Regions from separate parts of the Cronobacter universalis NCTC 9529 genome, predicted to be linked through region 1. Evidence: predicted binding sites of a transcription regulator. Region 1 holds the regulator's gene; the other holds the start of a gene.
What was found. The regulator LexA, encoded in region 1, represses DNA repair genes until DNA is damaged. The targets are predictions, from matches to a motif close to TNCTGTATGTACATACAGNA.
Positions count from the first base shown of each region.

Region 2: mutH (DNA mismatch repair endonuclease MutH) is a predicted target of LexA. The motif match lies at 3,343-3,362, and genes of this name have one in related genera.

Region 1 is NZ_CP012257.1:3,813,841-3,819,743, reverse strand. It holds gene plsB (glycerol-3-phosphate 1-O-acyltransferase PlsB) at 1-829, opposite strand, end outside; gene AFK65_RS17580 (diacylglycerol kinase) at 962-1,330, shown strand; gene lexA (transcriptional repressor LexA) at 1,439-2,047, shown strand; gene dinF (MATE family efflux transporter DinF) at 2,173-3,480, shown strand; gene AFK65_RS17565 (CsbD family protein) at 3,688-3,897, shown strand; gene zur (zinc uptake transcriptional repressor Zur) at 3,980-4,495, opposite strand; gene AFK65_RS17555 (cupin domain-containing protein) at 4,606-5,112, shown strand; gene AFK65_RS17550 (conjugal transfer protein TraF) at 5,261-5,903, shown strand, end outside.
Region 2 is NZ_CP012257.1:3,405,754-3,411,656, reverse strand. It holds gene lplT (lysophospholipid transporter LplT) at 1-55, shown strand, start outside; gene AFK65_RS15690 (NADP(H)-dependent aldo-keto reductase) at 112-1,152, opposite strand; gene AFK65_RS15685 (YgdI/YgdR family lipoprotein) at 1,289-1,507, opposite strand; gene AFK65_RS15680 (TerC family protein) at 1,636-2,349, opposite strand; gene mutH (DNA mismatch repair endonuclease MutH) at 2,427-3,113, opposite strand; gene rppH (RNA pyrophosphohydrolase) at 3,797-4,330, shown strand; gene ptsP (phosphoenolpyruvate--protein phosphotransferase) at 4,343-5,903, shown strand, end outside.

The sequences.
Region 1 (5,903 bases):
GGTTCCAGGTAAACCCAAGCACGCGGTCGGTAAGGCGAATCGCCTCGTAAGAGAAGTTTGCGGCGATCTCTTCCATCAACGCGACGGCGTTTTGCTGGGCTTTCTCGTGCGAGATTTTTTTGGTGCGCGCTTCGTCTTCAACGGCGCGAGCGATAGCTTTTGACGAGAGCAGCTTGTTAAAGAGATCCTGGCGCGCAGGGAGGCGCGGGCCGACAGCGGCGAGGCGCTGGCGGGCGAAATGCATACGCGCCACGCGGGCCAGTTTCTGGGCGATGCGCTTGTCCGTACCGTGTTCGGTCGCCATGCGGCGCAGCGACACCGGCGGCGAGAAACGCACAAAGCTGTCGCGACCAAGCCAGGAGACCGCGAAGAATTTCTGAATGCCGTTCAGCATGCGCAGCGGCGGGTTTTCCTCGCCCTTTTCGCGCCCCGGCGAGCGGCCGAACATGACCGACACCGGCACCATCTGGACGTCGAGATCCGGGTTGCTGCGGTGCAGGTCGAGATAGTTGTGGAACAGCTTGATCGACTCTTCCTTCGGCGTGTAGTAAGTAAACACGCGGGGGCCGCCATGGATAAACACATAGCGCGGCAGTTCGGTGCCGTCGATAACCAGTGGTTCCAGCGGGTCCGGCAGATCGTGCTCCAGGCACTGGGCGCGCAGCGTCAGGAGATCCGCCTTCGAGTTATACGGCAACACATACATGATGGGGCGTGACGTATCGAGCCCAAGTTCGGGGCAGGGCGCCGCCGGGATGGACTTGCTTTTTACCAGCACGCTTAATGGTAAATTAAGTAATTTGTAGTAAATTCGTGGCCAACCGGACATAAACGATGTAAAGCCTCTGGTTAATAATGCAATTGCGGCGCAAGAATATCAGAAACTCCGTAGAATTTCTGTGGTGCTTCTTTATCGAAGCGCATTAGCATTGACGCCTGAATTTAAAAAAGGTTTCTTGTCATGGCCAACAACACCACGGGGTTAACTCGAATTATTAACGCTGCCGGCTATTCCTGGAAGGGATTACGCGCCGCCTGGAAAAATGAAGCCGCATTTCGCCAGGAAGGGGTTGCCGTAATAGCCGCCATTCTTATCGCCTGCTGGCTGGATGTCGACCCGATCACCCGCGTCCTGCTGATTGGCTCCGTGACGCTGGTTATGATCGTTGAGATCCTCAACAGCGCCATCGAAGCGGTCGTTGATCGCATCGGCCCTGAATTTCATGAACTTTCCGGGCGCGCCAAGGATATGGGCTCCGCCGCGGTCCTGCTGTCGATTATCCTCGCGCTGGTCGTGTGGGTCACGCTGCTCTGGCAGCATTTGCGATAAGTTTTCCAGAAATCGCGAAAGAAGCGCTTTTTTAACCGGTTATGGTTTTAAAATCACCTTTAGCTGTATATACTCACAGCATAACTGTATATGCACCCAGGGGGCGGAATGAAAGCATTAACTACCAGGCAACAAGAGGTGTTTGATCTCATTCGGGATCACATCAGCCAGACCGGCATGCCGCCTACGCGTGCGGAAATCGCGCAGCGTCTGGGTTTCCGTTCGCCAAACGCGGCGGAAGAGCACCTCAAAGCGCTGGCGCGCAAAGGGGTTCTTGAGATTGTCTCCGGCGCGTCGCGCGGTATTCGTCTGCTGCAGGAAGAAGAAACCGGCCTGCCGCTTGTAGGGCGCGTCGCGGCAGGTGAGCCGCTGCTGGCCCAGCAACATATCGAAGGCCACTATCAGGTCGATCCTGGCCTGTTTAAGCCGAACGCCGATTTCCTGCTGCGCGTTAGTGGGATGTCGATGAAAGATATCGGGATTATGGACGGCGACCTGTTAGCGGTTCATAAAACGCAGGATGTGCGCAACGGCCAGGTTGTGGTCGCGCGTATTGACGATGAAGTGACGGTAAAACGCCTTAAAAAACAGGGCAATGTCGTTGAGCTGCTGCCAGAGAACAACGAGTTCAAACCGATCGTTGTCGATCTGCGCGAGCATAACTTCTCTATCGAAGGTCTGGCGGTCGGCGTGATCCGTAACGGCGAATGGCTCTGAGGCCTTTCCCGGCTGCCTGACGCCGCATTACCGTAACTGGCCCGCCCCGGTTACGGTAATGACCTCTCCCGTCTGCTAAAGTCTGCATATTTTTTCATCATCGCGTAACGGCATCGGAACGCCATATGCCCTTTCTCACTTCTACCGATAAAGCTCTCTGGCGCCTCGCGCTGCCAATGATTTTCTCCAATATCACCGTGCCGCTGCTGGGCCTGGTGGATACCGCCGTGATTGGCCATCTCGACAGCCCCGTGTATCTGGGAGGCGTCGCGGTTGGCGCAACCGCCACCAGCTTCCTGTTTATGCTGCTGCTGTTCTTACGTATGAGCACCACCGGGTTAACCGCCCAGGCGTTCGGCGCGCGCGATCCGGCGGCGCTGGCCCGCGCGCTGGTGCAGCCCATGGCGCTGGCGCTTATCGCCGGTGTGCTGATTATCGCGCTGCGCGAACCGCTGATTCATCTGGCGCTGCATATTACCGGCGGCAGCGACGCTGTGCTGACGCAGGCCCGGCGGTTTCTGGAGATTCGCTGGCTCAGCGCGCCCGCGTCGCTTGCTAATCTGGTGCTGCTGGGCTGGCTGCTGGGCGTTCAGTACGCCCGCGCGCCGGTTATCCTGCTGGTGGTCGGTAATCTGCTTAATATCGCGCTTGATCTCTGGTTCGTCATGGGGCTTGGCCTTAACGTCCAGGGCGCAGCGCTGGCGACGGCGATAGCGGAATACGCGACGCTTGGCATTGGTCTTATGATGGCGGCCCGCGTGCTGCGCCTGCGCGGCATTACCCCGGCGATGCTGAAAACCGCCTGGCGCGGCGGCGTCGGCAGGCTGCTTAAGCTTAACCGCGACATCATGCTGCGCTCGCTGCTGTTGCAGATCTGCTTTGCCTCCGTCACCGTGTTTGGCGCCCGGCTTGGCAGCGATATTGTCGCCGTTAACGCCATTCTGATGACGCTGTTAACCTTCACGGCTTATGCGCTCGACGGCTTCGCCTACGCGGTGGAAGCGCATGCCGGGCAGGCCTTTGGCGCGCGGGATAAATCGCAACTGCGCAGCGTCTGGCGCGCGGCGTGCCGACAGGCAGGCATGGTCGCGCTGGCGTTCGCGCTGCTGTATGCCGTGGCGGGGCAGTATATTGTGTCGCTGTTAACATCTTTGCCGTCGTTGCAGGCGCTGGCGCAGCCCTATCTCTTCTGGCAGGCGATCCTGCCGGTAGTCGGCGTCTGGTGTTATCTGCTGGACGGCATGTTTATCGGCGCGACGCGCGGGGCGGAGATGCGCAACAGTATGGCTGTCGCGGCGCTCGGTTTTGGCCTGACGCTGCTCACGCTGCCGCGGCTTGGCAACCACGGTCTGTGGCTGGCGCTCACCGTTTTCCTGGCGCTGCGCGGATTGTCGCTCGGTTACTTATGGCGTCGCGGGCGTCTTTTGCACTAAGTTTTCCTGATGTATCACATCGCCGATAAAAGAAAATTTGTCGGCTCCAGCGCTTCGTTATGGTTAAAGATTCTGAATATCCCGCCGGGGGTAAAATTGACGTCTAAAATGAGTAGTACGTTCAGCAAATGATGAAGATGACCCGGGCTGAACCCCCACAGGAGAACCTGTGAGACTGATTCACTACCGAATGTTAAGGAGACGTCTATGAACAGAGATGAAGCTGGCGGTAACTGGAAACAGTTTAAAGGTAAAGTGAAAGAGCAATGGGGTAAATTAACCGACGATGATATGACTATCATCGAAGGGAAACGTGACCAACTGGTGGGTAAAATCCAGGAACGTTACGGTTATGCGAAAGATGAAGCCGACAAGGAAGTGACTGACTGGGAAAGCCGCCACGATTACCGCTGGTAATCCGGCCACCACCTCAAACGGTATTTTCCCTCTGAGGCTGCCCTGCCCAACGGTACAAGGATGTACCACCCATCCTGACTGATTAACGCCCTTTCTTTTTCACCGTGATACTGTGGTCGTGACCACACTGTCCCTGATGGCGACACGCCTCAACTTCCGCGCAGGCCGCGCACAACCCATGCGCTTCAATGACGTTATGACGCAACGCAAAGCCCATTCTGGCCGCCAGCGCATGCATGATATCTTCCACGCCTTCCGCTGCCTCCTCTTTTACCACGCCACACCTGTCGCAGATAAACATCGCGGAGGTATGCGCCGGGTTATCGAACAGATGACAAAGCACATAGCTGTTCGTGGACTCGACCTTATGCACAAATCCCTGCTCCAGCAGAAAATCGAGCGCGCGATAAACGGTGGGCGGCTTCGCCTGCGGCTCGGTTTCGCGCAATAAATCGAGCAGATCGTAAGCGCTGATAGCGCCCGGCTGTATGGTCATCAGGCGCAGCACTTCGAGGCGCTGCGGAGTCAGGCGCACATTACGTTGCTGGCAGAGCTTTTCAGCTTGCGCCAGAACTTCCTGCGAAATCGTCGTATCCATCGGCATCCTCTATGAATCGTGTCTGAGCCATCACTTTATCATGAACCAGCCAAAACGCCGACATTCCGGCTATGTTATACCTTTTGAGGAGATGTTCTCTGGAGGTTTATATGCAAAAGCGACCTGAATGTATTTGTCACTGGCAGGAAGTAGAAGGTAATGACGACGCGGGTTACCCGGACAGTAACGAGTTGATGTCAATCGGCGCGCCACTGGCGAAGCGCACAGGACTCACGCGGCTTGGCATTCACCATGAGCGGCTGCCGTCTGGGCGTCGCACCTCTTATCCGCATGCGGAAAGCAGTGAAGAAGAGTTTGTCTATGTGCTCGAAGGATTTCCGGATGTCTGGCTCAATGGTGAGCTGTGGCCGCTAAAACCGGGCGACAGCGTCGGCTTTCCGGCAGGCACCGGGCTTTGCCACACGTTCATTAATAATACCGACAGCGAAGTCCGGCTGCTGGTGGTGGGCGAGGCGAACAAACCGGAAAACCGTATTTACTATCCCCTGAACGGCCCTTACGCCGCCACCCGGCCAGATCGCTGGATAGACCACCCGCCACAATTTTTTGGCCCACACGACGGCTTACCTACACGAATTAAGAACCCTAATCTATAAATAATGAGGGCGGTCACGAAACGAGCCCGGCAATGCCGTTGAGCTTTTAGCCTCAACCTCTGGCGTAGTGCGTACTTCACAACAGAAATCGTCTCTGTCATGGGCTGACAGAGGATGTCATTCATGTTGCTTATAAGCAGGGTAAACAGTGAAAAATATAATCAAACCTTCAGTGGCAGCCGTCGCCCTTTCTCTGGTGATGGTCAATCAGGCGAGTGCAGCGAATACCTGGGCGCAGGCGCGTAACGATGCGATGGGCGGCACCGGCGTGGCGTCAGCCGATTACGGCAGCGGCGCGTTAATTAACCCGGCTTTACTGGCGCGTTCACAACCGGAAGATGACATTACGGTGATTTTGCCGGCGTTACAGGCGCAAATTTCCGATGAAGATAATCTTCAGGATGAGATCGACCATATCAGCGATCGCGTTGATTATTATCGCGATGTAGTAAACAGCCTGACGCCTGGCGACATCGCCGCCGATCCGATCGGCACGCTGCGTCAGTTCCAGGGGGCGGCGGGCGAGCTTGGCGACGAGCTGGAATACCTGCGCGGCAAAACGGCAAGCGCGCGTGCGGCGGGCGGTATCGCCGTAAGTATCCCCAACGACGTGCTGGCGGTGGCGTTTGTGGCGAAAGCCTACGCGCATGCGCGCGTCAGCACCCGTGTGGATCAGAGCGATATCGACTATCTGCGCCGCATCCAGAACGACGATCTTTATGCCGGCGGTCAGATTATTAACGCCGCGATCAACGGTTCTGACACGATCACCGATCGCCTGACCTCTACGG
Region 2 (5,903 bases), 410 kb from region 1:
CGCGATTTTCGCGCTGGCCATCGCCGGGCTCTGGCTTTGGCGACGTAAGCAGTAAAAAAAGACCCGCTCCGGCGGGTCTTTTTGTATCAGCATCAGCGGATGGCGCGGCGCTTACGGCGCCGGGTAGGTATAAACCTGATGTACCGCTTCGAGTTCCGCCAGCACGTCTTCACTGAGCGTCAGATGCAGGCTTTCGACGTTAGTTTTTAGCTGTTCCATCGTTGTGGCACCCAGCAGCGTGCTCGCCACAAACGGCTGCTGGCGCACGAACGCCAGCGCCATCTGCGCCGGATCCAGGCCGTGGCGCTTCGCCACCTCAACATACGCCGCCACCGCTTTTTGCGACTGCTCACTGCTGTAGCGCGTAAAGCGGCTGAAGAGCGTATTGCGCGCGCCAGCGGGTTTCGCGCCGTTCAGGTATTTGCCGGTCAGCGTGCCGAACGCCAGCGCGGAGTAGGCCAGCAGCTCGACGCCCTCGAACTGGCTCACTTCCGCCAGCCCCACTTCGAAACTGCGGTTCAGCAGGCTGTACGGGTTCTGAATGGTGACGATGCGCGGCAGATCGTGTTTATCCGCCAGATGCAGGTAGCGCATCACGCCAAAGGCGGTTTCATTCGACACGCCGATATAGCGGATTTTCCCCGCGCGCTGGAATTCCGCGAGCGCCTCCAGGGTTTCCAGCAGCGTGACGACCGGCGCGCTGTCGGTCCAGGTGTAGCCCAGCTTGCCGAAGCAGTTGGTCGGGCGCTGCGGCCAGTGCACCTGGTAGAGATCGAGATAATCGGTCTGTAAACGTTTCAGGCTGGCGTCGAGCGCGTCGCGGATATTTTTACGATCCAGCGCCTGGTTAGGGCGGATGCCGCTGTCGCTGTTGCGGCTCGGGCCGCTGACCTTGGAGGCGATCACCAGCTTCTCGCGGTTCGCGCGTTTTTTCAGCCAGTTGCCGACATAGGTTTCCGTCAGACCCTGCGTTTCGGGGCGCGGCGGGACGGGATACATTTCGGCGACATCAATCAGGTTTATGCCCTGGCTTACCGCGTAATCGAGCTGTTCGTGGGCGTCGGCCTCGCTGTTTTGTTCACCAAAGGTCATGGTTCCCAGCCCCAGCGTGCTGACTTCAAGTGAGCTATGAGGAATACGGTGATAATGCATAGCCGGCCTACCTTCTGTTGTTCAGTCCGCGTCAGGCCATTCCTGACAAAGGAATATAAACATGGCAGAGGGGAGACAAAAGGAAAAGAGGGGAGGGAGAAAAAACCAAAAGGTCAGCGTGACGCTGACCTTTTATTTAACGCTCAATGATTTGCGAAACCTGATCGCGGTTAATCTGCATCTCGTTACCCTGCGGGTCGCGATAGCTGACCAGACCGGTTTCGTCATCGACCTGCGGTTTGCCTTCAGTCAGGATCATCCGGCCATCTTTGGTCGCCATGACGTAATCACTGCTACAGCCTGAAACCGCGAAGGCCAATCCGACGGCAGAAATTGCTACAGCCCATTTATTCATTGTTTTTCGCCTCATCAGGAAGGGGTCCACGTAGAGTCTAGTAAAAAGCAGCGAGGCGGCGCGAAAAAGCAGCAAATTCTTAAAAGCACTGAGGAATAAACAAAAACGCTCCCGAAGGAGCGTTCGTCTTACAGCGGTTTTTTCTTGTTGCGCAGCAGATTGAGGCTTTCCACGGCGATGGAGAAAAACATCGCGAAGTAAATGTAGCCTTTCGGCACATGAATATCGAAGCTCTCCAGCATCAGGGTGAAACCCACGAGAATCAGGAAAGAGAGCGCCAGCATTTTCACGGACGGATGGCGCTCGACAAATTCGCCGATAGGGCGCGCGGCGAACATCATCACGCCTACCGCAATCACCACCGCCGCCATCATAATAAACAGATGATCGGAGAGGCCCACCGCGGTAATGACCGAATCCAGACTGAAGATAATATCCAGCAGCATGATCTGGAAGATGGCGCCAAAGAAGGAGTGCACGTTGGTTTTCAGGCCTTCTTCCTCGCCTTCGATCGTTTCGTGGATCTCTTTACTGGCTTTCCAGATAAGGAAAAGGCCGCCCAGCAGCAGGATCAGATCCCGCATCGAGATGGCCTGATCGAACACCGTAAACAGCGGGTTGGTGAGCTTTACGACCCAGGCGATCGACGCCAGCAACGCGAGGCGCATAATCATCGCCGCGCCGAGACCCAGCTTACGCGCCGGCGCCTGCTGAGACTTCGGCAGTTTCGCCACGACCAGAGAGAGAAAAATGATATTGTCGATCCCAAGCACAATCTCCAGCAGCGTCAGCGTACCGAGCGCCAGCCAGGCGTTGGGATCCGTTATCCATGCAAACAACATTCAAAAAGTCCTGCTTAAAGTAACAAAACGCTAATTATATGCGTCTGCGCATGGCTGTTGACAAAAATTTAAGGTGTTCATAACAAAAAATGGCGCGCCAGCAGCGCGGCGGTGAAGTTTTTCTTCAGGTAAAAGCCGCGCGGTAACGTCAGTATCGGCTCGCCGTGCGCGCCGAACGCGGGCGTCAGCGCTTTGCTGTTGGCGGCTTTTGGACGCAGCTGCAACACTTCTCCGTGACGCGCGGTGATGCGTTCCACCTGACCCAACACAATCAAGTCCATTAACTCTTCCCAGTCACGGCGCAGCCGATCGTCTTCCTGCGGCGACGGGCTCCAGAGCAGCGGCGCGCCGACGCGTCGCGCGGCCAGCGGGATGTCGCGCTCGCCTTCCACCGGCACCCACAATACGCGTTTGAGCTTGTGACGCACATGGCTGGTTTCCCACGTCACGCCGGTATTGCCCGTCAGCGGGGCGACGCACACAAACGTCGTTTCAAGCGGGCGGCCCTGGCTGTCTATTGGGATCGTTTTCAGCTCCACGCCAAGCGCGGCGAAATCCTGTTCCGGTTTACTGCCTGCGCTCGCGCCAAGCCAGCGCTCCAGCAACACGCCTGTCCAGCCCTTATCGCGACGCAAATCGGCGGGGGTGTCGAGCCCGGCCAGCGTCGCCAGCTCGCCAAGCGTCAGCCCCGCCAACTGCTGCGCCTGATGCAGCAGCTGCGCTTCATCGACGGGCGGTTGAGTAAGAGGAGCGAGGGACGTCATAACCATTACCTTCTGATTAAAAAATGAACAGCAAAAAACCTGCTTGTGGGAAGAGTTTACCTGCTTGTGAGCAACAGGGGCAATGCTATGATTTAAAATGCTTTTTAGACGGAAAAAAGATTTCCCGGGCGTCGCGGATTGAGGTTGTTCAATTCTGGTCACCGACAATAAACAGGATCTTACACCACTTTATCCACAGAAAAATGGGATAACTGTGTAAATACCCCACTACTGTTTCGATTTACAGCCTTGACGGACGGGGAAAACCGTCTTTTTCAGCAATTTGTGACTAAGTTATTGGCATAATCTGTGGATAAAAACGACGCTGGTCGATCTTTCGTCAGAATAAGGATCGTGAGTGTGATGATCGTCACGCTACGCGGTGAATATCATGCTTTTTTAATTTTAATCGTTTGAATAGCAATGAAATTTTATCTATAAGAATTATCCTTACCTATAAGTTGTTTTGGGTTTTCCCTGGGAAATAAGACACTTCTTCACAAAGATATCCACAGAAAAAGTGAATAAAAGCAGCCTTCAACCGCATTCCCTGTTTATAACCCCGCATATTTTTGTGAGTTATTCAAATGTTATTCCTGTTCACAGCGGCTAACAGAGTGGTTTACCGTCAATGAGGAGTATGAAACAATCGTTACTATCCAGGTTTATTTTGAGGTAGTCCGGTGATCGATGATGATGGCTACCGCCCGAATGTTGGTATCGTGATCTGTAATCGTCAGGGGCAGGTAATGTGGGCCAGACGTTTTGGTCAGCACTCCTGGCAATTTCCGCAAGGCGGTATTAATCCCGGCGAGTCGGCGGAGCAGGCGATGTACCGCGAGCTTTTCGAAGAGGTCGGTTTACAACGAAAAGATGTGCGCATCCTTGCCACAACCCGAAACTGGTTACGTTACAAATTACCAAAACGTTTGGTGCGTTGGGACACAAAGCCGGTATGTATCGGCCAGAAACAAAAGTGGTTTCTTCTGCAGTTAATGAGCAACGACGCCGATATCAACATGCAAACCAGCAGTACGCCTGAATTTGACGGCTGGCGGTGGGTAAGCTTCTGGTATCCGGTGCGCCAGGTGGTCTCTTTTAAGCGCGATGTGTATCGTCGGGTGATGAAAGAGTTCGCAAGCGTTGTAATGCCGTTGCAGGAGAGCGCGCCACCGCAGCGTAATCCTTCGCCTGCCTGGCGACGTAAAAGAGGTTAAGCCACGCAAATTATGCTCACCCGGTTGCGAGAAATAGTCGAGAAAGTGGCCAGCGCCCCGCGCCTCAACGAGGCGCTGGATATTCTCGTGACGGATATCTGTCTTGCGATGGATACCGAAGTTTGTTCGGTTTATCTCGCCGACCACGACCGGCGATGCTATTACCTTATGGCAACCAGGGGGCTGAAAAAGCCGCGCGGGCGTACCGTCACGCTGGCCTTTGACGAAGGCATCGTCGGGCTTGTCGGGCGTCTCGCCGAACCCATTAACCTCGCCGACGCGCAAAAACACCCCAGCTTTAAATACATTCCCGCCGTACGCGAAGAGCGTTTTCGCGCCTTTCTCGGCGTGCCGATTATTCAGCGCCGCCAGCTGCTTGGCGTTTTAGTCGTTCAGCAGCGCGAGCTGCGCCAGTACGACGAGAGCGAAGAATCCTTCCTGGTGACGCTCGCCACCCAGATGGCGGCGATCCTGTCGCAATCTCAGCTTACCGCGCTGTTTGGCCAGTACCGCCAGACGCGTATCCGCGCGCTGCCGGCCTCGCCAGGCGTGGCGATTGCGCAGGGCTGGATGGACGCCACGCTGCCGCTGATGGAGCAGGTGTACGAAGCCTCGACGCTGGATACCGGGCTTGAGCGCGAACGCCTGACCACCGCGCTCGAAGAAGCCGCCGGCGAATTCCGCCGCTACAGCAAACGCTTTGCCGCAGGCGCGCAGAAGGAGACGGCGGCGATTTTCGATCTCTACTCGCACCTGTTGTCCGACGCGCGGCTGCGTCGTGAGCTCTACGACGAGGTGGATAAAGGTTCGGTCGCCGAGTGGGCGGTCAAAAAAGTTATCGAGAAATTCGCCGAGCAGTTCGCCGCGCTGACCGATGGCTATATGAAAGAGCGGGCCGGCGATCTGCGTACGCTCGGACAGCGCCTGCTGTTCCATCTCGACGATAACATCCAGAGCCCAAATACCTGGCCGGAGCGTTTTGTGCTGGTGGCGGATGAGCTTTCCGCCGCGACGCTCGCCGAGCTGCCGCAGGACCGACTGGTGGGCGTTGTCGTGCGCGACGGCGCCGCTAACTCCCATGCCGCTATCATGGTGCGCGCGATGGGTATTCCGACCGTGATGGGCGCGGATATCCAGCCTTCTGTGCTGCATCACCGTATGCTGGTGGTGGATGGTTATCGCGGCGAACTGCTGGTCGACCCAGGCCCGGTGCTGCTTCATGAATACCAGCGGCTGATTAGCGAAGAAAATGAACTTAGCCGGCTCGCCGAAGATTATGTCGAACAGCCCGCCTGTCTGAAAAGCGGCGAGCGGGTGCAGGTCATGCTGAATGCGGGCCTGAGCCCGGAGCATGAAGAGAAACTGGGCAGCCGTATCGACGGGATTGGCCTTTACCGCACCGAAATCCCGTTTATGCTGCAAAGCGGTTTCCCGTCAGAAGAAGAGCAGGTGGCGCAGTACCAGGGCATGTTGCAGATGTTTAATGACAAGCCAGTGACGCTGCGCACACTTGATGTCGGCGCGGATAAACAGCTGCCCTACATGCCCATCAGCGAGGAGAACCCGTGCCTCG